DNA from 3 places in the Cytobacillus sp. FSL K6-0265 genome. Region 3 is predicted to be linked to each of the others. Evidence: predicted binding sites of a transcription regulator. Region 3 holds the regulator's gene; each other region holds the start of a gene.
The links. Region 3 encodes Rex, which represses fermentation and respiration genes when NADH is low (regulators of the CRP and FNR family bind a similar motif). Its sites were predicted from a motif close to TTGTGAAATATTTCACAA; they were not measured.

Region 1 (10,785 bases), 1.9 Mb from region 3:
CAAGTACAGCCATTTCTGATAACGGGCTATTATGAACAGCAAATGAAGCTTTAGCTGTTGAGATTTGATGTATCGGTGAGAACGATTTACCTGTTACTTCATCATGTAACATAATATTTCTATGGGCAAATGTTCCACGCTCTGAATCTTGACCCGTAAGTCTCACAGGTGTACCATCTGAAATAATTGAAGCAAATGCTAATGTTTCAGCATGACCCCAATCAATTTTTCCTACTTCTTCTAGTCCATTTTTACGACGTTGTAAAATTTTACTTAGCTTTCTAAAGACTTTATATTCTTCCGGCCATTTTAGAAGCTCTTCATTCAATTGTTGTAAAGATTCTAATGGCACAGCTGTTTGAAGACTAGGTATACCATTTTCCACTGTCTCAGGTGGATTTAATTCTGTTGCATCTTCTTGTTTATCTGGCACTTTATCGTAAGCTTGCTGAAGTTTTTCTACTACTTCAGATTGAATAGTAGTAACCTCTTCTTCTGATAAGTACTGATCTTTTTTCAATTTCTCGCCATACAGTTCTTTGATCGTAGGTCTTTTATGAATAATATTATACATCGCTGGATTCGTTGTCATCGGCTCGTCCATTTCATTGTGACCAAAGCGACGATACCCAATTAAGTCAATTAAGAAATCTTTATGGAATTTATCTCTATATTCAATCGCTAATTTAGCGGCATTAATAACGGCTTCCGGATCATCTGCATTTACATGCACGATCGGTACCTCATAACCTTTTGCTAAATCACTTGCATATCTAGTCGATCTAGAATCATAAGATTCTGTTGTAAAGCCAATTGTGTTATTAGCAATAATATGGATGGAACCACCTGTATTATAGCCATTTAATTGACCAAGATTTAATGTTTCAGCGACAACACCTTGTCCTGGGAAAGCAGCGTCTCCGTGAATAATGATGGAAAGTGCTTCGTCGTAATTAACTTCCGGGAAACCAAAAGAAGTGCGTTTATCTTGTGCCGCTCTTGTATACCCTTCAACTACCGGGCCAACGAATTCTAAATGACTTGGATTGTTAGCAAGTGTCAATTTCGCAACTGTCGTATTTTCAGCCTTGATTTGTTTGTCTAATCCAAGATGATATTTTACATCACCTGTCCAACCATAGCTGATGCCAATGGAACCTTCTGATGGGACAAGATCTTTGTTTGGCGCATGCTGAAACTCCGCGAATATCATCTCATAAGGTTTACCAAGTACATGAGCAAGCACATTTAAACGTCCGCGGTGTGCCATTCCAATATTTATTGTTTTTGTTCCATTCGCAACTGAACCTGATACAATTTCATCTAACATTGGTACCATTGTATCTAAACCTTCAATGGAAAAGCGTTTTTGACCAACGAAAGTACGGTGTAAGAATTTTTCAAACTCCTCTACCTCTGTTAATCTTTTGTACACTTTCGATTTTTCAGGTTTTTGCAGGTTAAGTTTAAGGCTATTTGTTTCAACCTTGCGACGTAGCCAATCTTTTTCTTCTAAGTTATCAACATGTGTAAATTCAAATGCTAATGTTCCCATATAAGCATTCTTTAAGTATTCCAATGCTTCTAATCCATCTCTTAACGGAATATTCGCATCTGTACAAATAAGATGAGCTGGTATTGCACGTAAATCTGCTTCTGTTAATCCATAATTACTTAAATCAAAAATAGCAACATTCTTTTCTTCCCTATTACTTAGGGGATAAATATCAGCAGCTTTATGTCCGTTTGAACGAATAAAATCGGCAAGACGAATAGCTGACAAAGTTTTTTCAATTTGTTCTGGGCTTACGCCAGTGCTTTCTGCTCCTGTACTTACAGGAGCTACCCCTGTTTGTTGCAACGGTGAACCATTAACCTCAAAATACTCTCTCATTTCTTGGTCAACTGATTCTGGATTTTCTGAATACATCTCATAAAGCTCGATTACATAGCCAAGGTTAGGACCATAAAAACTTTCTAAAGGCCCACTACCCTCTGAAGGCTTCTTCATGGAAAATTACCTCCACAACTCTTTTTTAAATATATTTGGATAATTTATTTCCGTCCAATATCCATACTAGGATAGTAACAATATTATTTCGTATATTAAAATTCCGAATAATGTTAATTTCCAGAGGACGAAATGTTTCCTAAGCCATTTTACCACGTTAAAGGCGTATATACAAAGGGAAAAAAGAGAAAATCACAAAAATACAGCTAATATTTTTTGAAAAAATACTTATATTAAAAAAGTGAATTAATTTTATTTCCTATTTCACGCCTATTAGTGTAATAAATTGGCCAGATGAACTAAACGTCTACAAGCCTGACAATCATTCAACTTCTAAACCGTTTTCCTATTTAAGTATATATCAAAAGCCTTATTATTGGTAGAATTGTGCACTAGATAATCAAACTAATGAAAATACTACGAGAGGGTGTAGACCTATGGATTTATCTAGAGCGAGGGAACTACTAAATAGTCACAACGAATATGAAGTGACTTTCGACGGTGTAAATATCGTCATTGTCGATCTCTATGAATTAACTAAAATGGCGAGGGTGTACGACAGAAACAACATAGGTAAGAATCAAGTTGTTCCTCTCGCACAACTAATAGAAGTAAAGCAAATACGTTAACGATCGGTTTTTTCTGTAAAAATACGGACGATTCTCTCTGTATCTTTATTATATTCAATAAAAACATAGAGCCCATATTCTTTCTCCTGCTGACGCATCCAAAGTTTAAACTTTTCTATTTCAGTTTGTTCCTTTATCTCTTTTCCAAGATGCTGATAATCAACAATATCTGCTAATGGGTATTTTTCCTTTGCAATCATCATCGCTTCTTTGCCCCACTTCGCATAAGAAGGCGCATTATCAACCGCATAGTTTGTTTGAGGACTTAAGATGAATACAAAGCTAAACAAGACTAAGACCGTTGCGAATAACACTCTTTTCACCATTTTCTCCTCACCTCTTCACTTTCTTTTTTGATGGATGTATTTTTAGTTTTACTTTCTTTCCTAACTTTATTCTTTTGAAATTTTTTAGGGTTATTAAGGGTTATATAATGAAAGAAAAAATCCCACTATATACTTGCTAGTACAAAAAAATACTCATAAAAAAAGAAAAACGATCTAGTTAATTGTAATAACTTGCTCGCCTTTCTTTATCTATTGTTTGATTAACCCTTATACCATAAAGCTTTTAAATCATTTTCAGTTAAGCTTCTTATAGGAAAAATTCGTTTAAATCTAACTATATATTCAATCATCGTTCAGCATATCCAACAATAAATTGAAGAATTAAAAGGTCTATTTTGTTCTCTCAAGTAAATCATCTATTTCAATGATGTCTAATAAATGATGAATATCATCAGTTGGGTTATATACACCGTCTAAAAATTGATCAATATCAAATTTCTTTAACAAGATAACCCTCCTCTTTTTCATTCGTTTCAAAATCATTCGCAGACTTCACATTTTTTTTGAGGGTGCCGTTATTCAACATCCAACAACATTTATATTAATATAATAAATCCAGAAACTACCTTTAAGATTTATTGAATGATACAATGTTTAATTTTCAGTTTTTTCTCAAAATAGAGTATTTAAATAATATTATTTTTTCTTTTTACTTTCAGTTTCATGAACATTTTGTGACCAAATTCATCATTTGTTCATGAACATTTTGTGACACCTATCACATTCAATTGTTTTTAACCATTTATGATACTAACATAGGGTTACAGACGTGATAATTCACGTTCAAAATAAAACAATAGTTTTGTAGAAAGATAGAAAGGGGTACATCAATGAAATTGAAAAGGGCTCTTTTATTGGCTGTAGTTGCCATTGCCGCCGTACTTGCTGGGTGTGAACCACTTACTGTTCTAAATCCTAAAGGTCCACAGGCCGAAGTCCAGGCTAACGATATTATGATGTCCATTTGGTTAATGTCTGGCATTGTTATTGTAGTTTTTGCAATGCTTGCATATATGCTCATTAAATATCGTTCATCTAAACAAGCAAAAGATTATGAACCACCTCACATCGAGGGAAATAAATGGGTGGAGGCAGTTTGTGTCGGAATTCCTGTACTAATTGTAGCTTATCTATCATTTGTTTCTGTCCAAAGTAATTATAAAGTTGAAGCTACACCTCCAGGATATGAGGATAAGGAGCCATTAGTTGTATATGCATCATCATCTAACTGGAAATGGCACTTTAGCTATCCTGAAGAAAATATCGAAACAGTAAATTACTTATATATTCCTACAGATCGAGCACTTGAATTTAAACTTTACTCTTTCGGTCCAATTACAAGCTTCTGGATTCCACAACTTGGTGGACAGAAATATGCAATGGCCGATATGGTAACAACATTACATTTAGCTGCTGATCATCCAGGTGAATTCATGGGTAGAAATGCTAACTTCAGCGGAAAAGGTTTTGCTGAAAATACGTTTGATGTAACAGCTATGTCTCCAGTTGAATTTGAAGAATGGGTTGATGAAGTTCATCAAACAGCAGATCCAATCACTGAAGAAAAATTTGAAGAGTTATTAGAACCAGGTCATTTAGGTAAAATGACGTTTACTGGTACTCATTTAGACTTTAGCCCGGCACCTGAAGGGCATGAACATCATCAATCTAATGATGAAGATTCAGAAGAAAATCATGAAAATCATGATGAGCACGAAGGTCACTCTGACCACAGTGGCCATTAATTAGATGAAGTGTCAATTGACATCTTCTGAAAGGAGTATACAGGATGGAGTTCTTTGAACGTTTTGCCATACCGCATCCAAGTCCAGCTATTTATGCATCAATGGTAGCAATCGCAGTTGTTTCTATCGCCATTGTAGTTGGGTTAACATATTTTAAAAAATGGGGTTATTTATGGCGTGAATGGTTAACAACTGTTGACCACAAACGATTAGGTATTATGTATATTATCGCAGCGATCCTCATGCTATTCCGTGGAGGCGCTGACGCAATTATGATGCGTGCGCAATTATCAGCACCTGAGAACAAGTTGCTTGATGCACAGCATTATAACGAGATATTCACAACACATGGTGTTGTTATGATTCTCTTCATGGCTATGCCATTTATTATCGGTTTTATGAACTTTGTTGTTCCACTGCAAATTGGGGCTCGCGATGTTGCGTTCCCACGTCTTAATGCACTTAGCTTCTGGTTATTCTTTGCCGGTGCTATGTTATTCAATATTTCATTCGTTGTCGGAGGGTCACCAGATGCCGGTTGGACATCTTACTTCCCGTTAGCAGATAATGAATTTAGTACCTCCGTCGGTACGAACTATTATATGATTGCTATACAGATTGCCGGTCTTGGTACATTAGCAACAGGTATTAACTTTTTGACGACAATCTTGAAAATGCGTGCTCCTGGCATGACATTAATGAAAATGCCAATGTTTACTTGGTCAGCTTTAATTACTAACGTTATTATCGTATTTGCTTTCCCTGTATTAACAGTTGCGCTTGCAATGGGTACATTAGATCGTTTATTCGGTACACATTTCTTCGCTTCAACAAATGGCGGTATGGATATGTTATGGGCCAACCTTTTCTGGGTTTGGGGACACCCTGAAGTATATATCTTGATCTTACCTGCATTCGGTATTTACAGTGAAGTTATTTCTACTTTCGCTAGACGTAACTTATATGGTTATAAATCAATGGTTGCTTCAATGGTAATCATTTCACTATTATCATTCGTTGTATGGGTTCACCACTTCTTTACAATGGGTCAAGGCGCTTTTGTTAACAGTATTTTCTCTATTACCACGATGGCAATAGCAGTACCTACCGGTGTTAAAATATTCAACTGGTTGTTAACACTGTATAAAGGTAAAATCGTTATGACAACGCCAATGCTTTACTCAATGTTGTTTATCCCACTTTTCACACTTGGTGGTGTAACAGGGGTTATGCTTGGTATGTCAGCAGCTGACTATCAATACCATAATACAATGTTCTTAGTTGCTCACTTCCATATGGTAATCATTCCTGGGGTTGTGTTCGCAATGCTCGCTGCCCTTTACTACTACTGGCCAAAAATGTTTGGCTTCATGTTAAATGATCGTCTTGGTAAAATCGGCGCTTGGATTATTGCTATTGGTACATTAGTTGCCTTTATGCCAATGTTCATCTCTGGTTTAGATGGTCAAGCACGACGTATGTACACTTATTCTGAAGCAAGTGGATTTGGTATTTGGAATATGATTTCTATGGTTGGCGCACTTATGTTAGCAGCTGGATTTGCGTTGATCGTTTATAACATTTACTATAGCTTCCGTCATGCACCACGTGACATTGGATCAGATCCTTGGGATGCACGTACACTTGAATGGGCTACACATACACCAATTCCTGAGTACAACTTTGCAACTATGCCTAAGATCGATACCTATGAAACATTCTGGGATTCAAAGAAGAAAGGCACAACGTTATTCCCAGATAAAATTGAAAAGATTCACATGCCAAACAACAGTGGTATTCCATTTATTATGGGTATTATCTTCTTCCTGTGGGGATTCTCGTTCGTCTTTGCAATGTGGATTCCGTTAATTATTTGTACACTAGGTATTTTCGCTTGTATGGCTTATCAATCATTTGAAAATGATCATGGAAGATATATTTCTATTGAAGAAATAGAAGAAACAGAAAAAGAATTGGGAGGTAAAAGATAATGAAGATTGATCACTCTCTCCCTCTTGAATACAGTACTGATGAAAATCGCTTGAAGATTCTTGGCTTCTGGATTTTCCTTGGTGCGGAAGTTATGTTATTTGCAACATTATTTGCATCTTACTTTATTTTGTCAGGTGGTACAGGTGATGGCCCATCGGGTGCTGAAATTTTTGAAATTACACCTGTATTAATTGAAACGCTCGTTTTATTAACAAGTAGTTTTACAATCGGTCTTATGGTTCACGCGATGAGACTTGGACGCCAAAAAGCAATGATGGGATTCTTTATTGCAACCATCGTACTTGGGGCTATTTTCCTCGGTGTTGAGATTTACGAATTCGTTCACTATGTTCATGTTGGCGCAGGACTACAAACAAGTGCTTTTAGTGCAATCCTATTAACAACTTTAGGAACACACGGCGCGCACGTAACTTTCGGGTTATTCTGGGGAATATGTATCCTAATTCAAGTAAAGAAATATGGCTTAACACCAAGAACAACGAATAAGTCATTTATCTTCTCTCTTTACTGGCACTTCCTAGACGTTGTTTGGATCTTCATCTTCAGCTTCGTCTATCTGAAAGGAATGATGTAATGATGAAAGAATTATTCCCGATGAAACAAGTGATGGGATTTATCTTTTCACTCGTGCTCACTGCTGTTGCCCTAATGGTTTACTTCTTTGATATGTCATTTGCAATTGGAATGACGATCTTACTAGTAACTGCTTTTATTCAAGCAGGGCTACAATTAGTACTATTCATGCATGCTGGTGAATCAGAAGATAAAAACGCCATCTATATCACAATATACTACGGTGTATTAATTGCTATCTTCACCATTCTTGGTTCCCTACTAACAATGGTTTGGACTTACCAATTTCAATAAATAAAAAAAGGAGCGTCCTCTTATAGGGCGCTCCTACTTTGTTTTAATAGATGTTGCCGTTACTTTTGTTAATGTGTCTAATTTTGATTTTCTAAGTCCTGTCTTTTCTAATACTTCCTCTGTAGCTACAAAAAAGACCCCCATTAAAAAGACAAAAATAGCTCCCATTACCGTTCCAATACCGATACCAGTTAATGCGCTGGAAACGTTTCCAAAGAATCCGATCGAAAAGATGATGATCCCAGCAATTAATAATGTCCCTCCATAATACTTAACTGCTTTTAACATAGCTTTTGATGTATTCATTTCCATCATCCTCCTTTTCATCCATTATCCACCCTGTTCACAATTATGTCAATATTTTTTCGTAAATTTGACAAAAGTTTATCTGGTTTTAGGTTGACATTTTAGATTTTAAGTTATTTTTTTATTATATTATGCAAATATTTATAGATTGATTTTACTTTTAGACTTATTTTTGACAAAAAAGATGGTTTTACTTCTTATTTTCTTCACAAATTATGTATTATATTCCTTTGTTAACAACGTTTTATACTAAAAATAGCTCTTCGCTCCCTTTATAATGGAAATATATTTACATTACGAAATCATGCTTGATATTATTTTTTTGGGGGTTATAAATTTGTCACATAAAATAAAACGTACAACTCTCATTTTTGCTTCAATATTATTTATGATTGCTATTTTCATCACCTATTATTTAATAAACAAGCCCACCACTTATACCATTCCCTTCTCTCAATTGGAAACCAAAATACAAAATAATCACCAAGGTGACATTGAAATGAAGGAATATAAAAACGGAAAAATAGAAGTGGTTTTAAACGATCAAAAATTTATTTCTCACATTACACCTAATAGTGATAAAGTTGAAACCCTTGTCACAACTTATCCTATAGACTATAAATATTCTACGACTAATCCATATAGCATATGGATGATCATTGCTTTCTTATCATTATTATTTGCAATCACAATTTATTTAATTAAATCAGGAAAAATGGGCGCAACCAATCAACTAAAACAATCTGTATCTAAAGCGAAACCTCTCCCCCAGACATCATTAAATGATGTTGGAGGTTTGCAACCAGAAATGAAGGATGAATTATTACAAACCATATCATCTTTGAAGTCGCCAGCAAAAGCGGAGGAATTAGGGATTAAGCCTCCTAAAGGAATTCTTCTTTATGGTCCTCCTGGCACAGGTAAAACATTGCTGGCACAAGCAATAGCTAAGGAGTTAAATGCGCAATTTTACTCATCAAGTGGTTCTGCCTTTAATGAAATGTTTGTTGGTGTCGGTGCTTCAAGAGTTCGTTCACTCTTTCAAAATGCCCGCAAAAATCAACCTGCTGTTATTTTTATTGACGAGGTAGATGCGTTAGCAGGCAAAAGAAAGCCTCATGGCGGGGAAGAAAGTGAAAAAACATTAACGGAATTACTCGTTCAATTAGATGGCGGACATTCAAATGATGGCATTTTATTTATTGCAGCAACGAACAGAAAAGATATGCTAGATGATGCATTTCTTCGACCAGGTAGAATTGACTTCAGCTTTCATATTCAGTTACCTGATTTGAAAGGAAGAAAAGAAATAATTGATATTCATGCAAGAAATCGACAACTTGCCAGTGACGTCTCAGCTTCACTTACCGTTTTAGCTGAATCAACATCCGGTTTTTCTGGAGCTGACCTCCATTCTCTATTTGAGACAGCAAGTAGAAAAGCAATACTTAATAATCATAAAGAAATTACAAAAGATGATCTCAATTTTGCATTGGATCGTACCATTTTAGGAAACAGCAGCCTACCTTTACAAGATGTAAAAATTAAGCGAAGAGTAGCAATCCATGAAGCTGGCCATGCGCTCATTGCAGCTGTTACAAAACCAGGGTCAGTCAGAAAAGCGACTATTATTCCTCGTGGCCAAGCATTAGGTTATGTTGCACCTATTCAAAAAGAGCTCCATTTATCTACCTTTAGTGAACTCCTTGATCAAGTAGCAATGATTTTAGGTGGAGGAGTAGCAGAAAGACAACTATTAGGTGAGCATAGTATCGGTGTAAGCGGAGATGTCCAACAAGCAAAGCAATTGTTAGAACAAATGGTTGAAAACGGGCTTTTAGAGGATGGCTTCACCCTTTCTTTTGAATCGAAGCGTAAAGAAGAATTATTACAATCCCTTTATTTTCAAGCGTTAAAACGAGCAGAAACTTTACTAGTCGAACATAGTAAAGCGCATGCAGACATTGTACACGCCCTCGTGTCTTATGAAACATTAGATGGGGATGAAATTGAACAATTAGTGCGAAAAAATTATTGATGACCATTGCATGTAAACGAACACATTCAATTTCTCTGTTGAATGTGTTCATTTTTTTCTGCTTCCCTTCCCTTCATACATAAACAAAACTTCTACAAAAGAATAATACTATTATTAGACGAGATAAAGCAAATATCAAACTAAGTGTAATGTATATATAAGTATACAATGCTGCATTTCTTGATTTTAATAATTAAATCGATGACAAAATAATTGCCCCTGCTTAATATCATTATAAAAGAAAGTTGGCGTTTTTTTGTTTCTATTTTACTTACATTCACAGTAACTATTCTTTTTTCAGTGCTTCTTTCTTTCTAAGCATACCGTCTTTACAAACACGCGAGGGACTTGCCTTAGATTAATGATTGCCTTTTTAGAAATGATAAAGAAAAGGAATGGGAAATTTGATATTGAAGGGAATATAAACGAAGAAGAGCCATTCATTTGTTTTTTCTTGCATCATATTCTGTCTAACGTTGTCGAATTTTCGTCAATATAATAGGAAATATGTCACTTCTTGCGCTTGCCTAGGAAATAACAAGAGAATAAAGTCCTTTAATCATTAGAAGTGATAATTGGCTTCAACTCAATTATCACTTCTAATCTGTCTATTCATCCGTTCGTTCTTAAGTTTTCGAAACTACTCTATTGACGAAGCCATTCACTTCCTTCAATCTGTTCAGATAAAGGAATGATATGGGCATTTTCTTTCAAATGTCCAATATGGCGATTTAAAACCTTAACCATCATTGGCCCCGAAACACCCACATGCCCTATGGCAATGATGCTATTCTCAGTTTTAAGCTTATTCTCTAGTCTTTGAGTTTGT
Region 2 (10,785 bases), 2.2 Mb from region 3:
TCCAAATCTTGCTCAATTTTAGTTTTTTGCCCTTTTGTTAGTGCTTCAATATTCTCTAATACGCCTTCTATATGCTCGTATGTTTGTAAGAGTTTTAGTGCGGTTTTCTCACCAATTCCCTTTACTCCAGGATAATTATCGCTTGGGTCACCCATAAATGCTTTTAAATCGATTAACTGCTTTGGTTGTATCCCTTTCTCTTCATAAAAGCTATCTGGTGTATGGACTTCATAATTACCCATCCCCTTTTTTAAAAGGGCAACCGATACATTCTTATCTAATACTTGTAAAATATCACGATCCCCTGTTAGGATCACGACCTCCGCTTCTTCTTTTAAAGCCTGTGAAAGCGTGCCAATACAATCATCTGCTTCATAACCCGTCACGCCGATATTTGGAATATCAAAGCTCGCTACCATATCTTTCGCCAGCTCAAATTGTGGGACCAATTCAATCGGTGCTTCTGGTCGGTTTGATTTATACCCGTTATACATATCTGTTCTGAATGTTTTACTGCCCATATCCCAACAAACTGCCACGTGGCTAGGGTTAAAATGGTTCACACCCATTAAGAAATGTTTCATAAATCCATATATGCCATTCGTTGGCGTTCCTTTGGAATTATACATAAATTGACCAGTAACAGCTGTTGCAAAATATGCTCGAAATAATAAAGCCATCCCATCTACAAGAAGGAATCGCGGGTTTTGTAGTTGTTGATCTTCGTTCAAAGTTGTTCCTCCTCCATCTCAAGTATCATTATTATAACATAGATATAAAACGTGTATTGCCTGCGCTTTGTAACGTATTTCTGCAAAAAAAGAGAAAATCCGTTGTCATCGCAACCAGTTAAGGTGACAAAGATGATCGGATTTCCCTATAGTAATTATTTCATTTTCGTAGCAACCGGATGCTCTTCATAAGAAATCCAGTCACTAAAGCTACCAGGATAGAGTTTTACATTTTTGTATCCTGCTTCTTTTAATGCTAAATAATTGGGAGAGGCCGTAATTCCTGAACCACAATAAACAATAATAGGCTGATCTTTCTCCATTTCTGAAAAACGTTGCTTTTGCTCATCGATTGATTTAAACTTGCCGTTACTTAGAGTGTCCAGCCAAACTTTATTGATTGCTCCAGGTATATGACCTGCTTTCTTATCAATCGGTTCAATCAAACCCAGATATCTCTTTTCTTCTCTCGAATCAATTAACACCACTTCATTATTCGGATACTCAACAGCTTCTTTTACTTGTTTGTAATCGGCAACCATATCAGAATGAATATTTACTGTAAAATGACCGTGTTCAAACGCCTGAACGTTGCTTTCAGTTGGATAATCTGAAGCTAGCCATTCGTTATAGCCGCCATCTAAAATATATACTTGTTCATGACCAAAATAATGAAACAGCCACCAACAACGAGCGGCAAAAGATCCTTCCCCATTGTCATAAACGACAATCTTTGTGTCATTTGTTAATCCGACTGCTTCTGCCTTCTGGACAAATTGCTCTGCTAAAGGCAGTGGGTGTCTGCCGCCATGCTTTTCTACTTTTGATGATAAATCTTGTTCAAGGTGATAATAGACAGCGCCAGGAATGTGACCGATGCGATACTGCTCGATTCCTTCTTCAGGCTTAGCAAGATTAAATCTACAATCAATCACTCTCACATCTTTTAGATGTTGGAAGAGCCATTCTACGTTAACTAAGCTGTTCATCCCCTTCACCCTTTCTTTTTTCGATTAGTCTTTTCACATGTTCCTTAGGCTCCCAGCAGTTAAACTTGTAATTAGGCTTTGTTTCATAACCTAAACGTTCACAAAAATAACTCATTCCATTTTCTTTTTTAATGGCTAAGAAGTTTACGCAAGTTGCACATACATGAAAGGTATTCATATCCTTCAAACATGCCACCTCCAATGCCTTAATAGGCCCTCAGACGTTCTTCTGTTGCAATTAGCTGTTCAATTGGGAAGTCTTGAGATAATGTTGCTAACAATCCTTTATAATACTCTTCTGTTTCGGTCGTTAAATCAGACAGTAGTTGATGATAAACAGCTGAAAGTTTTTCATCATAATAATCTTTGAGTTGTTTAGATGCTTCATGTAAATATATATCTGTTGGTTCTTGCAAGCTTTCCTCAAGACTCTCTGCTAGTAATTTTCTTTCATTCTTCTCAAAGAAGTTTTTAGGGTTTTTAAAATAACTCATTGCTTTTTTAAATGTAGTGCGATCCACCTTACTGAAAGCAGACTCAAAATTCACCCCTTCAAAAGAAGGATTTTCTGGACGACTAAAGGTGACATCGCGATTCATTTGGTTTACTTGGTTGCTTCGTTTCTCATATGTTTGTTGTAATAACTTTCCTATATATACTTCTAGACGAATGGTCGTCGCTCGCAACTCTTGGGCAAAGTCATATCCGAAGCTTTGTAAAAAGTCCTCTAAGGCTACTTGGAGTGCTTTTTTCATATCACGGCCATCCTCTTTTAATTGTCCTGGATTAAAAGATTCTTTTAAGAAATCATTAAATCGTAAGAATACTCGTTGTTTAATATAAAACACTAGTTCCTCCGCTTCTTGATTTAAAGCTTGAGTTAACAAATCAAGGTCGTCTTTAGCAATTACTTCTTTAATATTCGCTAGTTCATTCGTCAAGAGTTCTCTTTTTGCTAACTTTGCCTCTTTACTTTCTTTAGAAGATTCAATAAATGAACGCAATTGGTTCATTACTCGATTCCACTCAAGTTCAGCAGCAGATAATGAGAGTGACATCAAATCGTGATTAATAAATCGATAAAAGCTTTCCTCAAACCCCTTCATACCAGAAGAATGTTCATCACCTGATTGTTTTTCGAATAATGCCTGTAAACTCGATAACCCGTGTAATGTTGGTCTTCTAATACCGTATTGAATGAGCTGATCATGAACATATTGCAAGACATCATTTTTCTCTTCTTCATCACTTGCCAGGTCAATGGCGTTGACAACAAAAAACATTTTATCAAGTTCAAATGCATCTTTAACCCGGCCCAACTGTATGAGAAACTCACGATCGGCTTTAGAGAAAGCATGATTATAGTACGTCACGAATAGAATGGCATCTGAGTTTTTAATATAGTCAAAAGCTACTCCTGTATGACGTGCGTTGATGGAATCCGCTCCTGGAGTATCAACTAGTGTAATTCCTCTGTCAGTCAATTCACATTGATAAAATACTTCAATCATCTCAACAAAACATGATTTTTCTTCTTTAGCAACATAATCAGCTAACTCTGTGAGGTCTGTGATTACTTCTTTACCAAGTTTTTCTTGGAAATTATGATAACCTTTGGCAAAGGCCGCAAGAAAGGCAAAATGCGTTTTTTCATGGGCATCAAAATCGTGATGTTCTTTTAAAATCACATCAATCTTCCCGATAGCTTCAGTAAATGATTTCGCCTGTTGATCAAAGACTTGTAGTGAGCGATTAATATCTGCAAACATAACTTTTTCACTTTTCACAAATACCTTAACCGTACCATGAGGGTACTCAGGAGTAACAGGCATAATTTTATTAATGGCAGCAGTTGTGGGATTTGGCGATACAGGTAAAATCTTTTCACCAATTAATGCGTTGGCAAAAGAAGATTTTCCAGCACTAAAGGCACCAAACAAAGCGACAGTGAAACTACGTGATTGCAGTCGGTCAGCTTTCTCGACTAGCTCTGCTGAGATTTTTTGAAAACCTGGGATATCTCGTAACTCTTTTGCGGTATGCTCGAGCTTACTAATCAAAGTCTCGATATCAGCTTCATGATTATTTTCTTCGTTTATTTCTTTTTCAACATTTGAATGGCTACTTGCTACTTGTTTATCATCAACAAACTCTTCTTCACCTTCGCGAATAATTTGGACCTCTTCATCCTTAGGTCTCATTAATTCTTGTACGGAAGTTGACACTTTTTTATGGTCTAGTTCTCCTGCCAATAATTTCTTGATTTCTACTTTTTGCTCTGTTTGTTTTGCTTTAATTGACTGTAGTGTAGTAAGGGCCTCACCGAAACGAGCATGAGCATCCCATTCCTCTTTCATCTCAAGGATTTTTTCATTAGCTAACTCTTCTACCTCATTCAAGTACAACTCTTTCCAGTTGATTATTTGTTTCTTCGTTTCTTTTTTTACAGCATCAGATACATCCTTTGTATATTGCAAAACATAATCACCTGACAGCCTAGCCCCTTCTTTAATTGCTGCCGTTAACAGGCTTTCTGGTAGAGTGATTTTAATGTTTTGAGCTTGTGCCTGTAAATCATTATTGTGAATTTGATCTTCTTTTAATTTTTTTAGGAATAACTCTTTCACATGCCATTCAATTTGAGATTGGACTTTTTCCTTTAAATCATCAGATAAAAGATGTAGCCTTGTACTTCGTTCTTGTTCAGTTTTAGCCTTTGCAAATAATAGTCCAACTTTAAAGCCAGGTTGCATCGATTCTAAATAGTTCTCAGCTAATTCTCTCGTTTGAAACGGCATTAAATAAGCATTATTTAAGATATCTTCCATCTCATGATTCAAATCAAGTTCAGCCTGATATTTTTTTTGCTGCAAAGTTTGTTTCGATAACTTTAATTTTTCAATCTTCTCAAATACGAGCGCTCGTTCATCTTCAGGTAGATTTGCTAAAACTTCCTCATTTGCTGCTATTTCATGAGCGTCTTTTTCTTCTAAGTAGACAAAGTGTTCTTCAGTTAACTTTTGTAATGAGTGAAAAACAGATTGTGGTAAGAGCGTATCTTTTTGGCCAATTTGTTCATAGATAAATTTCTGCAGAGCAGAAAAATCATTATGTTGTAACGCTGGTTTCTTCAGCGATGTATAGAAGATTCTTTCAGGATGAACGCCCCACGAGGCGAAAGAATCCTTTACACTTTCAGTAAAATGTTGAAAACTTAATTCTTCTTCTCGATGTTTATCTATTTGATTGATAATTAAGTATACTTGTTTACCTGCTGCTGTTAAGTCTTTAGTGAATAAGAAATTGAGTTCTGATTGAACATGATTATAATCCATCACATAAAAGACCATATCAGCTAAATGTAAAGCCGACTCAGTAGCAATTCTATGGGCATCATCTGTCGAATCAATTCCTGGTGTATCCATAATAACCGTATCTTTTGGCAAATTTGTATCCGAATGGCTAATTTCTACAGTATGAATGAGGTCGCCATCTTTACTATACTTTTTAATCTTTTCATAATCGTAAGGTGCAGGATAGAGCTTTGGCATCCCTTCTTTTAGATAAACCTTTGCATAGTCCTCTCCAGACATCACTTTAACTAAATTTGCACTCGTTGGGATTGGGCTGGATGGCAGTAAGTTTTCTCCCACAATTTGATTGATCATACTCGACTTACCCGCAGAGAAATGTCCACAAAATGCAATCGCGTATTGTGAATCTCGTAATTTATAGACGAGGTCTCTTGCTCTAGAAGCAGAAACATTATCTCCATTTTGTTCAAAAAACAATGATAATGCTGCTATTCTTTCAATTAATTCATTTTGACTAAGTTGTTTACCCACTGTTTGAACCATAATTAATCCCCTTGTCACATCAATTTACTACTATTATAATTGCGCAAGCTTTTTTCCTATATAGGTATTAATATATTATAAATATGGGGTAAAGTGAACCTTTCGTTATGAAAATTGGTATTTTCACCAAAAAAAAGAAGAAGCCTCACTCACTAAGGCTTCTTCCAATATGTAATAAAGGGGTAAACGCTATTTTAAGATTTTGCTTCTGGCTTAGTAACACCATTCAACACATATTTCATTACTGCACCATATACAGCGACAGTGCCAATCACAAAAAGAGCTGTCAAATGTATCACGCCTTTCATTAATTGAGAATAAATATCATCTTCAATTAATAATTTATCATAATCGAGAATGATTTTCAATACTAAAAAAATACTTTTTTCATATTTTTCCTATTTCTTCATCTCTCTTCAATGGAAATGCTTCTTCATATTTCGTTAATGCTTTCAATGCCTCTTCCTCTGCTGGAATCCGAATAGCTAAAATAAAGAAGTTTAACAAAGTAAAGACGAGTGCAGTGTAATAAGCTTGAAACAATAGTGGCAAAATCAAAAACTCCATAGCAACGACTAGATAATTCGGGTGTTTTAGCCAACGGTATGGTCCTTTGGTTACCACTTTCGCGTTAGGCAAAACAATAATTTTAGTATTCCAAAATCTCCCTAACGAAGATAACGCCCATATTCTTACTCCTTGTGTGAGTATAAATAGCGGCAACAAATAGTACCAATAAGAAGATAATCCTTTTTCGAATACAACTACCTCAACTGTAAGAACAATAAAAAACAAACTATGTACCATAACCATCAGCGGGTAATGACTTTGACCAAATTCAATCCCACCTCTTTTTTTCATCCAATCCTCATTGTATTTTGCAATGATTAATTCGATACATCGTTGGATGATGACAAATAGAAGAAAATAAAAAAACATTCAATTCACCTCCATTTTAATAAAAGCAATTCTGAGCTAAAACCCGGTCCTAAGGCTGTTGCCAAGCCTATATCATCCTTTTTTCCATGTAGAAGAAATCTTCGTAAGACGTACAATATTGTGCTGGAGGACATATTACCGAATTCCCTTAGAACATCTAGTGAAATGGCGGTCATCTCAGCAGGAATTTGTAAAGACACTTGATAAGCATCAATCACTTTTTTCCCACCTGGATGTGCAATAAAATGTTGCAAATCGGAAATCTGTAATGAGAATTGATTTAAGAATTTCTGTACATTTGGCTTCAGCCAGCCTTCAATAATCGTAGGAATATCTCTTGAGAATATGACATACAAACCATCGTCCTTCACATCCCAACCCATTACATCAAGTGAATCTTTTTTGGTCGTTGATTGTGTCCCGTAAATATGGGGGATTACTGGAAATTTCTGATATTTTCTATAATCACTCTCATCACCAGCGATTAATGCACAGGCAACACCATCAGCAAATAAAGATGTCCCTACAAGATTACTCTTAGAGCGATCATTTCTTTGAAAGGTCAAACTGCATAATTCAATGGTTAATACTAAAACTTTTGCTTTTGGATAAGCTAAGCAATATTCATAAGCCCTCGATAAACCCGATGCACCACCTGCACAACCTAATCCCCAGATTGGGATTCTTTTTGTTTGTTCAGAAAAGGGTAATAGATTCATTATTCTTGCCTCAAGTGATGGTGTAGCTAAACCGGAACTAGTAATCGTAAAAATCGCATCTATCTCTTGATACTTAATCGGTTGACTAAGAAATTCCCTCGTTGTTAAACATTTTTCAATCGCCTCACACCCAAGTTTTACTCCCGTTTCAATAAAGGCATTATTTTTATCAGCAAAGCTATGGTCCTCTTTAAACCAATCTAGTTCTTTGGCAAAATGACGTTTTTCAATTTGGCCATTTTGGAATACTTTTAATAAACGATCAATATCTTTGAAAGATTGCCCAAATAAGTGGCGAGCAAATGCTACCACTTCATTTTGGGTAATTTCATTTGGTGGGGGTACTTCTGAGATAGATAAAATTGCTGGCATAAGGAACTCCCTTTCTGTCTAGGTACGGGTATTTTTTCCTTAATAAGGATATTTATGCATTGTTTGGTTTTTAATCTTTCCCGTTCATTTTTCATAAAAAAAAGCCGAATGAGTTATCTCATTCGGCTTTGAAAGATGTGTTTTGAAGGAGTTGCTGTGCCCTTTTATCATATCTTAATATGGCTCTTTTGGCATTACGCAAACTTTACCAATTACATTGACTCATTTATTGCTTTGCTTATGCACATCAATAATAATCGTTTTATCAATGATTTGACCACAAACACGGCAAACCCCTTGTTCTTTATATATGGTTTTACAATAATCACAATAATATTGTTGCATCTGCTCACATCCAATATCTCTAATAGATTATTTTATGTAAGCTATGATGAATATGTTTCTATTATGAAGCTTTTTTCAACTGAGCATTTGTTTCATTTTTTGGTTTATAGGAGATAAAATAAGCTAGGCCAACAAAGACAGCCCCACCAACTACATTACCTAAAAAGGCAGGTATGATATTGCCAATGAAATCTAACCAAGTAAACGAACCTGCAAAAATCGCAGCTGGAATAACGAACATGTTGGCAACAACGTGCTGGAATCCAATTGCAACAAAGGCCATAACTGGGAACCAAATAGCTAAAATTTTTCCTGCAAAATCATGAGCACCATAAGCTAACCAAACAGCTAAACATACGAGCCAATTACAACCAATCGCTGAAACAAATGTTTGTAAGAATGTATCATCAATTTTTGCACCAGCAATCGCTACTGTTTTATCAAGATATGGACCTGTCTCTGTTAAACCAACGACATGTCCAAAGAAATAGGCAACAAACAGCGCACCTACAAAATTGGATAATAACACCCAAAACCAATTATTCAATAATTGCCCAAGACTAATTCTCTTTGAGAACAAAGCACTCGCAACTGACATCATATTACCTGTAATCAATTCAGCCCCAGCCAATACTACTAATACAAGGCCTAAAGGGAAAACAGCTGCACCTAAAAACGATCCGAAACTTCCCCACTCTTCTGGTAAATTCCCAATTACACGAATGTCTAATAAGAATCCTAATGCAATAAATGCACCACCTAAAAAGCCTAAAACCAACAGCGACAAAAGTGGTGTTTTCGTTTTTGCAACACCTGTTGCAATCGTTTGTTCCATAATTTCTTGCGGTTTACTAAATCCCATTCTAACTACCCCCTAAATAAAAAAGGCAGCACTCAGTCATCCCGTACTTTTGTAAAGGATTTCAAAGAATGCTGCCTAACCCTTCTGCAATCCCCTACAGAAGTATCAGTCATCATATTTATATTGTTTGTAAAAAGAAATAAAACAGTACTTGCCTTATATCCATTTACTCATTGCAAACTATATGCTACCAAAAAACAAAAAATTTTACTAGACTATTTTTATTTTTTTCGTGTAGCGAAGTATTTTTTATAAGAGGATTCGTTCAGGATAAGTATAGATATTCATGTTGCCATTACGAATAAATCCAACAGTGGTAATGCCTAATTCCTCGGCTGACTGCAAAGCAAACTCTGTTGGTGCAGATTTTGAGAGAATCATTTCACAACCAATTTTCGCTACTTTTAAAAGAATTTCCGAAGAGATTCTGCCTGTGAAAACAATGATCTTACCTTTCATGCTGATGCCCTCTCTTAAACTGTACCCATATATCTTATCAAGAGCATTATGCCTACCAATATCCATTCTGCTCAATATCATCCCGTCTTTGTCACAAAGCGCAGCGCTATGAACACCACCTGTTTGTTTAAATGTAGTCGCAGAAGCTTGTAATTGTTCCATTAACTGATTACATTCATTGACAGTTAATCGGATGTTAACACCTTTCATTTTCTTAGCTGTTAATGCATCATTAACAAAAACAAATCCTTGTCTACTCATGCCACAACAAGAAGTAATATATCTTTTATTTTGGAAGTTTTGTATATAAGGATTGGTACGATCGGTTGTTACATGAACGAACCCTTCCTTTTCTTGTACCCATATCTCTTTAATATGCTCGTAAGATTTTATGATACCTTCTGATGCAAGGTAGCCTATAACCATGTCCTCAATATATTCTGGTGTACATACCATAGTGACGAGCTCTTCTCCATTCAGCTTAACCGTTACAGCATATTCGGTAACAATGGTGTCTTCTACCTTTTCAACTTTATTGCCAGTCACTCGTATAATTTTACGACTCGTTTCCACTTGCTTCATCTTTTCACCTCTTTCTATGAATCTATGATATTTTTATCGAATACAAATACAGATATCGCCATATTCTCTTCCACTTTAATATCAGAAAATAAATGTAACAGCTTCGCACCGACTAGTTCTTCCATTCCCTCAGGTGTACCTTCAGCATATACATCTTGAATCATTTTTGTTCTTGCTGAATGTACCATTTCTTTGCCACCTTCTGTACGAGAAATAAATTGTTCTGTTGGTGTAAGATTACCGTATAAAGTCGAAACGGCCATATTCTCTACAAATACTGTATGTATTTTCTCCGGCCCCTTACCAAATAAGTCTTTCCTTAATTTACGAATGATATCATTAAACTCATGCACCATTTTTGACATCTTCTTTACCCCTTTATATAAGATTCTGTCTCAATTGTATAATCATAGTACAAGCTTTTAAAAAATGAAAGGGGCTGTTGAATAGAAAAAATTTGCCCTATGATTGTATCACTCTTTCACTTTACCAAAATTACCCTATTAAACTTGTAATCGTTATAAGATTAAATTCATTATTGTTAAATTTAATTTTTAGCGCTATAATAGCTAGTGGAATTGTTGGAGGGGTAATATTTTCATGTTGTCTCTCTATCAATGGTACTTTCTACATACTAAAAATGGTATGGATTGGTCTAATAGCAAGCGTTGTTATTTAACTATTCCACCATGGATTATGCTCGCTTTTTGTAAGCGGTATAGTACATGGTGGTTTTTTTATTGGTTTAAGCAGAAACACTCACTTTATTCTCTTTAAACCTTTGTTTGATCAAGTGTAAGGGGGAAACAAAATTGACTTCCAATGTAAACATTACAATTAATGGTGTGGAATATGAGGGGCATGAGGGGCAAACCATTCTCCAAATCATTAATCAAAACCAAATTGAACATCCACAGATTTGTTATTTAC
Region 3 (10,785 bases):
TAAAATAAATATTAGTGTAACTTCTTTATGAATAGGAGACTAGCCTTTGAAAAAAGAGTATTGGTTTATCATTATGATTTATATAGCCATGCAATTATCAGCCATCGTTGGCGTTCCTGCCATTCTTTTTCTTGGTAATATGTTAGGATACAGCTTTGATGAGGTTGCTAAAATTGCCCCGCCACTCTGGATTGTCATTAGCTTTACAATCACTCTTCTATTAACTTTGTGGTTTTTACGGAAAGAACGTAAAGAGATGCCAATGAGGAAACAAGCACCATTATCGACTTCTATCGGGTGGGCGATTGCAGGTATTCCGCTAGCATTTATGGCTCAAACCATTGCAGCGAATATTGAATTAATGCTCGGCATTGAGATGGGGTCAGACAATACACAGCAAATTATGTCTTTAATTGAAACGTCTGCTATTGTGATTCTCGTCGTTTCTATTATTGGTCCGATATTAGAAGAGATCATTTTCAGGAAAATCATTTTTGGTTCCTTGCATAAACGATTGAACTTCTTTTTATCAGCACTGATTAGTTCATTAATTTTCTCTCTCGCGCATGGGGAAATTGAGCACTTACTTCTTTATGCAGCGATGGGCTTTACGTTTGCGTTTTTATATGTAAAAACCAATCGTATTCTTGTACCGATCATTGCTCATGTAGCAATGAATACCTTTGTCGTTGTGATTCAATTGAATATGGATAAGCTAGAAAAATATATGACAGACATAGAAACGGTACAAATGATTTTTAGCAGATTAGGATGATGTTGGATGAGAACACCTTTGTTCACAGGGATTATCTCCCTTCTTTTTGGATTTGTATTTATTTACTTTGCGATTATTAATCTTCAAAACGGTGGAGGTTGGGGATTTCTAACGATTTTCATTTTGATTTTTGCCACTTTCGATATTGGTGGTGGGATTAAGTTAATCGCTATGCATTATCGCATGAAAAAGAAAGAGGATAAAAAAAGGAGCTGACTCCACTCGGGTCAGCTCCTTTTTTTATGATGGATAGTGTTTTAAGAAGTATACTAATGATTGCAATTCGACCGCCAAATCAATGTGGTGGATGCGAATATGGGAAGGAACAGTTAACCGCGCTGGCGTAAAGTTCAAGATTCCCTTTACATGACTTTTAACGATTCGATCCGTAATTGGTTGGGCAGCATGAGACGGTACAGTCAAAATGACGACTTGAATATGGTGCTCATCAATCAACTTTTCTAGTTCATCTAAATGACGAACAGGTACTTCGCCTATAGACGTGCCAACCCTACTTTCTGAAACATCAAATGCCACTTCAATCTTTGTATTATTATTTTTTAAAAAATTATAATTTAAAAACGCTGTACCTAGATTCCCTACACCAATTAATGCTACCTTTGTCACTTCATCTTGATCGAGTGTCTTACGGAAAAATCCTAATAAGTAATTGACATTATACCCATAACCTTTTTTCCCTAATGCACCGAAATAGGAGAAATCTCGTCGAATTGTTGCAGAATCTACTTTCACCGCTTCACTTAATTCTGCTGAAGAAACTCGCTGTTTTCCTGATGCGTGTAAATTTTTCAAAAAACGATAATACAAAGGCAATCGCTTAGCCGTTGCTTGAGGGATTTTCGTTGATTCATTGGACATAGGCTCCACTCCATTCCATTTACTTAAGCCCTTCTAAAATCACCGTTTTTACCACCGGTTTTCTCTACTAAATATGTTGGTCCTATTACCATGCCTTTATCTACTGCTTTGCACATATCATATACCGTTAAAGCGGTAGCTGTAGCAGCTGTCAACGCTTCCATTTCTACTCCGGTATGTCCGTTTGTTTTCACTGTACAATCAATATGTAACACATACTGAGCCTCTACCTCTTCCCAATTGAAGGATATATCAATTCCGGTTAAGGCAAGGGGATGACACATCGGGATAATATCAGACGTCTTTTTCGCAGCCATAATGCCTGCCACTTGCGCAACCGCAAGCACATCTCCCTTTTTCATCTTGCCATCAGTGATTTTCTGATAGATTTCTTCATTTAGCTCTACACTACTATGAGCAATTGCTGTACGGGCAGTTTGTGGTTTTTCACTTACATCCACCATCTTTGCTCTGCCCTCTTTATTAAAATGTGTAAATTCAGCCATTTATAACACCTCACATAAAAATGATACACTATTTCGATTCATCTGTGTAATGTAGTTTTTATATATTCTATCCAAATCGTGACTTTATTGCCGAACCTCACCTGATTAAGGTACACTATCACTATAACAGAGGTGAAATATAATGATATTATTACAGGTTAATCAGCTTTCGAAAAGTTTTGTGGCTGATCCTATATTAATGAATATAAAGCTTGAAGTCCAAACAAGAGACCGCATTGCATTAGTTGGACGTAATGGTGCGGGCAAATCAACCCTTTTAAAAATTATTGCTGGACATATGTCCTATGACTCCGGTGAAATTATTCAATCGAAAGAAACCAAAATCGGTTATCTTGCACAAAATACCGGACTAGAGTCTGAGCTATCGATTTGGGATGAAATGCTTACCGTTTTTGATTATTTGCGGAAACAGGAGAAAGAACTGCGCTTACTAGAAACACAGATGGGCGATGCCACACTCATCGAAAACCGCGAAGCTTACGATAAAATTTTAAAAACCTATGATCAAATGCAAGTCAACTTTAAAGAGCAAGGTGGCTATCAATACGAGGCAGACATTCGTTCTGTACTACATGGCCTTAATTTTCAATCGTTTAGCTATGATACAAAAATTTCTGCATTAAGCGGTGGGCAACGGACGCGACTCGCACTAGCTAAACTATTGTTGACCAAACCTGATTTATTGATTTTAGATGAGCCGACCAACCATTTAGATATTGAAACATTGTCATGGCTGGAGCAGTATCTTAGTGGTTATGATGGTGCTATTTTAATTGTCTCACATGACCGCTATTTCCTAGATAAAGTCGTCAACCAAGTATATGAACTATCACGTAACCATATTAAAAAATACGTTGGTAACTACAGCAAATATCTTGACCAAAAAGCAGCCAATTATGAACGCGACTTGAAATTGTATGAAAAACAACAAGAAGAAATTGCGAAACTAGAAGACTTTGTTCAACGCAACCTTGCCCGTGCTTCGACAACGAAGCGTGCACAAAGCCGACGCAAACAACTTGAGAAGATGGAGCGAATGGATCGTCCCCAAGGGGATGAAAAGTCAGCAACATTCGGCTTTCAAATTGAACGTCAATCAGGCAATGATGTACTAACCACTGACTCTTTAGCAATTGGCTATCAACAAGAAAAGATTAGTGATCATATTTCATTTCGCATGTCTCGGGGCGATTCTATCGCTTTAGTTGGGCCAAATGGGATTGGGAAGTCCACATTATTAAAAACACTGGTGGACAAGCTACCAGCTTTAGATGGTACGTTTCAATATGGATCAAATATCCGCATTGGGTATTACGACCAACAGCAAGCTGATTTGAGTTCAAATAAAACCGTATTAAATGAGCTTTGGGATGATTACCCTCTTATGCCTGAAAAAGATGTACGTACCGTGTTAGGTAACTTCCTCTTCTCAGGAGATGATGTTCTTAAAATTGTCTCTACATTAAGTGGTGGAGAAAAAGCTCGATTAGCATTAGCTAAGTTGATGTTGCAAAAAGCAAATGTCCTTATACTAGATGAGCCGACCAACCATTTAGATCTTGATAGTAAAGAAATTCTTGAAAATGCACTAATTGATTTTCCAGGTACGCTCCTCTTTGTATCTCATGACCGCTATTTTATTAATAGGATTGCCACAAAAGTGATTGAGTTATCAACAAGTGGAGCAACAGAATTTTTAGGGGATTATGATTACTATGTGGATAAAAAAGCGGAGATTGAAGAAATAGAGCTTTTCGAATCAGCAGATGCGCCACAAGAAAGTACCACTAAACCGGAAAAGCAAAGTTACCAACAAGATAAGGAAGCGAAAAAACTAGAAAGACAGCGCAAAAGAAGGCTGACAGAAATTGAGCAATTAATCGAAGAGTTAGAAGCGCAAATTGAAACTTATGATGAACAACTCTGTGACCCTGAAATCTTCCAGGACCACGAGAAAGTCCTCGAGATTACAACTAAAAATGATGCTATAAAAGCACAACTTGAGGAGTTACTTGAAGAATGGAGCGAATTGGGCGATTTAATGTAACTGAACGTGCTGGGGATAATTCACTTATCCCCAGCTTTTCTTTTCATAAGTAAATTGTCCACATTTTTATTCACATTACAAATGAATTAACAATAAGTAAAATAACACTTTTCCACATTATCCACATTTTTTATCATACTTATCAACAAAAACTCTGAAAATTTTAATATTATCCACAATTGCTGTGCTACCTATACTTTACATGATATTGTGAATAACTTTTCTGCTTCACTTCTAAAAACAAAAGACTAGTGAATAGATGTTAACAATTCACTAGTCTTAATTATTATGGTTGAAACTGAATATCTAATCCCGGGTTGGCATTCATACTCATATCTGAGGACACACCTTTTTCAAACATAATAGCCCCCACTGCAGCAATCATCGCTGCGTTATCTGTGCATAAATGTAATGGCGGAATCACCAAGTCTATCTCTTCCTTATTCTTAAACGTTTCTGTTAATGCTTTACGAAGTCCTTTATTTGCTGCAACGCCACCTGCTAATAGTAATTGTTTCACATCATATGCCTCGACTGCTTTTAAGGTCTTGGTTACTAATACCTCAATGACGCTTTCTTGAAAGCTCGCTGCTAAATCCTCTGGTAAGATGGTCTCTCCACGTTGTTCAGCATTATGCACTGTGTTGATAACGGCAGACTTCAATCCACTGAAACTAAAATCAAAGGAGCCTTCTTCTAGCCACGCACGTGGAAGCTTAATTGTCGCTTCTCCTTCATGTGCAAGGCGATCAATATGCGGCCCACCTGGATATGGCATATTTAGAACTCTCGCTACTTTATCATAGGCTTCTCCAGCAGCATCATCCCTTGTTTCGCCAATCACTTCAAAGTCACCATGTTCTTTCATATAAACGAGCTCTGTATGCCCGCCTGAAACGACTAATGCAAGCGCCGGGAAAGTCATTTCTTTAATTAAGCGATTGGCATAAATATGCCCTGCTATATGGTGCACACCGATAAGTGGCTTTTGATGAGCAAAAGCAATCGCCTTCGCTGCATTTACACCGACAAGTAAGGCACCGACTAACCCTGGGCCTTCTGTCACAGCCACTGCATCAATATCGTTCATCGTCATACTCGCTTTATTTAACGCTTCTTCTAATACAATGGTCATTTGTTCTACATGGTGCCTTGAAGCGATTTCTGGCACAACCCCACCGAACCTTTTATGACTTTCAATTTGAGAAGCGACAACATTAGCGATGATCTCTCTACCATTTTTAATGATGGCTACCGCTGTTTCATCACAGCTTGTTTCTATCCCTAATATATATTGGTCTTTTTTCATTTTATATTCACCCACATTACTAAAGCATCTTCATGATTATCTGAATAATAATTTTTTCTTATGCCGCCTTCTTGGAATCCTAGCTTGCTATACAATCGTCTTGCTACCATGTTACTGACTCTTACTTCTAGGGTCATTTTAAGTGCACCCATCTCTTTTGCAACGGTCATCAGTTGGACCATTAACGCCTCGCCAAGTTTCTTCCCTCTATGTCTCGGTAGTATCGCTACATTTGTTACATGAGCCTCATCTGTGACCACCCATGCTCCACCGTATCCGATCAATTCTTCTCCATCTTCTAACACCACGTAGACTGAGAATTGGTTCATTGTCATTTCATTATAAAAGGCCTCTCTACTCCAAGGTGAAGAAAAAGATGCCTCTTCTACTTTTAATACTTCATCAATATCATCTTCGGTCATTAACCGAAACGTTAATTTGCTGGTCATTGGGACTTGCTCCCTTTCGTAGCTTCAATCCATTTTGCCTCTGCTTCAGCAAGACGGATGTAATTAGGGACAAAGTTGTGGATATTCACAGCTTCCTTATCTCTACCTAAAATGGCCAATTCAGCAGGACGAGGATTTTGTTCAGTTAATCGTGCGAAAAATGCCCGCTCCCCTAAGTCTGCTTTGATTTGTTCCTTGTGTATGGATAAATCATTACCGACAAATAAAACCGGTTCTTCTCTTTCTAATAAACGTTGCGTCCAATTAACAGTCAACGTTAGATGATCCGAAGTTAGATCTAATAACCGACTCTCTTGAAATTGATATAGGCCGGTATAAATCTGACCTCTTCTCGCATCAAATAACGGTGAGATAACACCGTTAAAATAACTGCCTGCACTCGCTGCCAACACAGCTAAACTGGATACACCGGAAAGAGGTATATTTAACGTCCAAGCTAATGTTTTAGCAATTGTTACACCAATTCTTACACCCGTATATGAACCGGGTCCTTCTGCGACAACAATCTTTTCGAGATCTTGTGGCAATGTATCGCAATCCTTTAAAAGCATTTCTATCGCAGGCATGACTCGAACGGAGTGATTCTTTTTGATATTCGTGATATATTCCCCGATAATTTTATCGTCATCTACTAGAGCGATTCCTAGTGTATAATTTGACGTATCTATAGCTAATATTTTCATTTTACTAACTCCTCACACAGCTTCACATAGCGTTTTCCTTTTGGATGGAGTGCTATTCTTCGTTCTTCATTACCAGTGTAATGAATAGCAATCTTTAACCTTTCTTCTGGCAGTTGCTCTTCTATTAGATGTGCCCATTCCACGACAGTCACACCTTGTCCATGAAAGTACTCATCAAACCCAAGATCTTCTTCGCCATCTTCCACTCGGTAAACATCCATATGGTACAAAGGCAGACGACCATTGTATTCCTTTATAATAGTAAATGTAGGGCTATTCACATTTCGTTCAATACCAAGGCCTAAAGCAAGCCCCTTCGTAAATGTTGTTTTACCTGCCCCTAAGTCACCTTCTAATAAAATGACATCACCTGCAGCTGCTTTTTCTCCGAGCCGTTTAGCAAACGCCATTGTTTCTTCAGTATTTTTTGTATACCACTGGAATTGATCCATTTTATCACCTACATTTGGTCTTTCATTTATTTACAATATTAATGACACATATACATGTAGTTTACATGATTTTTTCATAGACATCAAAGAACACTTTGATTTGTCGGAACAGTAAATGATAGTTGATTACAAACTATACAAAAAATGAAGATAACAATCATAGAGCCGATAGTCTGGAAGCCTTAAATGAGCGTTCCTGCGCATGGAGTGGTATCGATCGTTTTGAATGTTCCTCCTGTCATGATTAACCTGTCAGTTTTTATGCATGCTAATTTGCATTTGTCTTTTGACAAAAAGAAAACCCGCCAAATGGCGAGTGTAAAGTGATAGTTGTAAACTAATCATTGCAGTTATTAGAAAAGGTTAGAATGCTTTGATTCATTTCTTTCAGACATTCATATGGATTTTGGTAAATAGTGCGTTATCTTACTATCGGGAACATACAAAATTAGTCATGATGTGCTTTTTTACTTATGCACAAAACAATTCTTTTATTATAGAACCTATATTTAAGAACGTTTTATACATAAAAAAAACGAAACAAGTTCCCTGTTTCGATATGTTTCACATATAAAATTAAACTGGCGGTCCGGACGGGACTCGAACCCGCGACCTCCTGCGTGACAGGCAGGCATTCTAACCAACTGAACTACCGGACCAGATTGCGGGGGCAGGATTTGAACCTGCGACCTTCGGGTTATGAGCCCGACGAGCTACCGAACTGCTCCACCCCGCGATAATATTATTTTATAAAAATCATATGCCCGGCAACGTCCTACTCTCACAAGGGGACAGCCCCTAACTACCATCGGCGCTGAGAAGCTTAACTTCCGTGTTCGGTATGGGAACGGGTGTGACCTTCTCGCTATCGTCACCGGACTATGAAATTGTAAGGGAATCGTTCCCTCAAAACTAGGTAATGTTGAAGAAGATTGTTTTGAGTAATCGCCTATGCGTGCTGACGGTACTACTAAGGTAGTGTTGTCTAGCTGCGGCGCCTAGGTGCCGCTCGCATTTCGAATTGTCCAGCTACAGCGCCTAGGTGCTCGAGGTCATAAGCCAATTTCGCTATGAGGTTAAAGTACAACCTCCTATCGAACTCGTCTTATGCTTGTCGCACCTGTGCAAGGCGCTTTCGCTTTTCGTTTTTGGTTAAGTCCTCGATCGATTAGTATTAGTCAGCTGCATGTGTCGCCACACTTCCACCTCTAACCTATCAACCTGATCATCTTTCAGGGATCTTACTAGCTTGCGCTATGGGAAATCTCATCTCGAGGGGGGCTTCATGCTTAGATGCTTTCAGCACTTATCCCTTCCGCACATAGCTACCCAGCGATGCCTTTGGCAAGACAACTGGTACACCAGCGGTGCGTCCATCCCGGTCCTCTCGTACTAAGGACAGCTCCTCTCAAATTTCCTGCGCCCACGACGGATAGGGACCGAACTGTCTCACGACGTTCTGAACCCAGCTCGCGTACCGCTTTAATGGGCGAACAGCCCAACCCTTGGGACCGACTACAGCCCCAGGATGCGATGAGCCGACATCGAGGTGCCAAACCTCCCCGTCGATGTGGACTCTTGGGGGAGATAAGCCTGTTATCCCCGGGGTAGCTTTTATCCGTTGAGCGATGGCCCTTCCATGCGGAACCACCGGATCACTAAGCCCGACTTTCGTCCCTGCTCGACTTGTAGGTCTCGCAGTCAAGCTCCCTTGTGCCTTTACACTCTACGAATGATTTCCAACCATTCTGAGGGAACCTTTGGGCGCCTCCGTTACTCTTTAGGAGGCGACCGCCCCAGTCAAACTGCCCACCTGACACTGTCTCCCATCCCGATAAGGGATGTGGGTTAGAATTTCAATACAGCGGGGGTAGTATCCCACCGACGCCTCCACCGAAGCTAGCGCTCCGGCTTCTAAGGCTCCTACCTATCCTGTACAAGCTGTACCAAAATTCAATATCAGGCTACAGTAAAGCTCCACGGGGTCTTTCCGTCCTGTCGCGGGTAACCTGCATCTTCACAGGTACTATAATTTCACCGAGTCTCTCGTTGAGACAGTGCCCAGATCGTTACGCCTTTCGTGCGGGTCGGAACTTACCCGACAAGGAATTTCGCTACCTTAGGACCGTTATAGTTACGGCCGCCGTTTACTGGGGCTTCGATTCAAAGCTTCGCGTGAGCTAACCTCTCCTCTTAACCTTCCAGCACCGGGCAGGCGTCAGCCCCTATACTTCGCCTTGCGGCTTCGCAGAGACCTGTGTTTTTGCTAAACAGTCGCCTGGGCCTATTCACTGCGGCTCATCAAGGCTTTAACACCCTAATGAGCACCCCTTCTCCCGAAGTTACGGGGTCATTTTGCCGAGTTCCTTAACGAGAGTTCTCTCGCTCACCTTAGGATTCTCTCCTCGCCTACCTGTGTCGGTTTGCGGTACGGGCACCTTATTCCTCGCTAGAGGCTTTTCTTGGCAGTGTGGAATCAAGAACTTCGGTACTAAATTTCCCTCGCTATCACAGCTCAAGGTATGTGACCATGGGATTTGCCTCATGGTCCCTCTAACTGCTTAGACGCACATCCAATAGTGCGCTTACCCTATCCTCCTGCGTCCCCCCATCACTCAAACAGAATACGGTGGTACAGGAATATCAACCTGTTGTCCATCGCCTACGCTTTTCAGCCTCGGCTTAGGTCCCGACTAACCCTGAGCGGACGAGCCTTCCTCAGGAAACCTTAGGCATTCGGTGGATGGGATTCTCACCCATCTTTCGCTACTCATACCGGCATTCTCACTTCTAAGCGCTCCACCAGTCCTTACGGTCTAGCTTCAACGCCCTTAGAACGCTCTCCTACCACTGAACATCTACGATGTTCAATCCACAGCTTCGGTGATACGTTTAGCCCCGGTACATTTTCGGCGCGGAGTCACTCGACCAGTGAGCTATTACGCACTCTTTAAATGGTGGCTGCTTCTAAGCCAACATCCTGGTTGTCTAAGCAACTCCACATCCTTTTCCACTTAACGTATACTTTGGGACCTTAGCTGGTGGTCTGGGCTGTTTCCCTCTTGACTACGGATCTTATCACTCGCAGTCTGACTCCCATGGATAAATCTTTGGCATTCGGAGTTTGTCTGAATTCGGTAACCCGATGAGGGCCCCTAGTCCAAACAGTGCTCTACCTCCAAGATTCTTACGCATGAGGCTAGCCCTAAAGCTATTTCGGAGAGAACCAGCTATCTCCAAGTTCGATTGGAATTTCTCCGCTACCCACACCTCATCCCCGCACTTTTCAACGTACGTGGGTTCGGGCCTCCATCCAGTGTTACCTGGACTTCACCCTGGACATGGGTAGATCACCTGGTTTCGGGTCTACGACCACATACTATATTCGCCCTATTCAGACTCGCTTTCGCTACGGCTCCGTCTGTCCAACTTAACCTCGCATGTAATCGTAACTCGCCGGTTCATTCTACAAAAGGCACGCTATCACCCATTAACGGGCTCTAACTACTTGTAGGCACACGGTTTCAGGATCTCTTTCACTCCCCTTCCGGGGTGCTTTTCACCTTTCCCTCACGGTACTGGTTCACTATCGGTCACTAGGGAGTATTTAGCCTTGGGAGATGGTCCTCCCTGCTTCCGACGG

Region 1: the regulator Rex is predicted to act here: its motif matches at 3,694-3,711, upstream of qoxA (cytochrome aa3 quinol oxidase subunit II).
Region 2: the regulator Rex is predicted to act here: its motif matches at 8,864-8,881, upstream of MHH73_RS13860 (formate/nitrite transporter family protein).

What each region holds. Positions count from the first base shown of each region.
Region 1 is NZ_JBBOPE010000001.1:2,387,113-2,397,897, forward strand. It holds gene MHH73_RS12135 (2-oxoglutarate dehydrogenase E1 component) at 1-2,011, opposite strand, end outside; gene MHH73_RS12140 (H-type small acid-soluble spore protein) at 2,449-2,640, shown strand; gene MHH73_RS12145 (DUF3889 domain-containing protein) at 2,637-2,966, opposite strand; gene qoxA (cytochrome aa3 quinol oxidase subunit II) at 3,818-4,732, shown strand; gene qoxB (cytochrome aa3 quinol oxidase subunit I) at 4,777-6,723, shown strand; gene qoxC (cytochrome aa3 quinol oxidase subunit III) at 6,723-7,319, shown strand; gene qoxD (cytochrome aa3 quinol oxidase subunit IV) at 7,322-7,612, shown strand; gene MHH73_RS12170 (hypothetical protein) at 7,646-7,918, opposite strand; gene MHH73_RS12175 (AAA family ATPase) at 8,256-9,956, shown strand; gene MHH73_RS12180 (divergent polysaccharide deacetylase family protein) at 10,602-10,785, opposite strand, start outside.
Region 2 is NZ_JBBOPE010000001.1:2,741,525-2,752,309, forward strand. It holds gene MHH73_RS13825 (5'-3' exonuclease) at 1-731, opposite strand, end outside; gene MHH73_RS13830 (sulfurtransferase) at 887-1,720, opposite strand; gene MHH73_RS13835 (hypothetical protein) at 1,704-1,898, opposite strand; gene MHH73_RS13840 (dynamin family protein) at 1,927-5,577, opposite strand; gene MHH73_RS13845 (hypothetical protein) at 5,772-5,945, opposite strand; gene MHH73_RS13850 (isoprenylcysteine carboxyl methyltransferase family protein) at 5,965-6,516, opposite strand; gene MHH73_RS13855 (type III polyketide synthase) at 6,522-7,607, opposite strand; gene MHH73_RS13860 (formate/nitrite transporter family protein) at 8,014-8,814, opposite strand; gene fdhD (formate dehydrogenase accessory sulfurtransferase FdhD) at 9,064-9,855, opposite strand; gene MHH73_RS13870 (DUF2294 domain-containing protein) at 9,870-10,220, opposite strand; gene fdhF (formate dehydrogenase subunit alpha) at 10,668-10,785, shown strand, end outside.
Region 3 is NZ_JBBOPE010000001.1:492,815-503,599, reverse strand. It holds gene MHH73_RS02700 (CPBP family intramembrane glutamic endopeptidase) at 47-775, shown strand; gene MHH73_RS02695 (DUF4305 domain-containing protein) at 782-991, shown strand; gene MHH73_RS02690 (redox-sensing transcriptional repressor Rex) at 1,016-1,654, opposite strand; gene moaC (cyclic pyranopterin monophosphate synthase MoaC) at 1,678-2,160, opposite strand; gene MHH73_RS02680 (ABC-F family ATP-binding cassette domain-containing protein) at 2,303-4,228, shown strand; gene tsaD (tRNA (adenosine(37)-N6)-threonylcarbamoyltransferase complex transferase subunit TsaD) at 4,515-5,537, opposite strand; gene rimI (ribosomal protein S18-alanine N-acetyltransferase) at 5,534-5,986, opposite strand; gene tsaB (tRNA (adenosine(37)-N6)-threonylcarbamoyltransferase complex dimerization subunit type 1 TsaB) at 5,983-6,690, opposite strand; gene tsaE (tRNA (adenosine(37)-N6)-threonylcarbamoyltransferase complex ATPase subunit type 1 TsaE) at 6,687-7,142, opposite strand; tRNA gene MHH73_RS02655 (tRNA-Asp) at 7,725-7,801, opposite strand; tRNA gene MHH73_RS02650 (tRNA-Met) at 7,805-7,878, opposite strand; rRNA gene rrf (5S ribosomal RNA) at 7,905-8,021, opposite strand; rRNA gene MHH73_RS02640 (23S ribosomal RNA) at 8,291-10,785, opposite strand, start outside.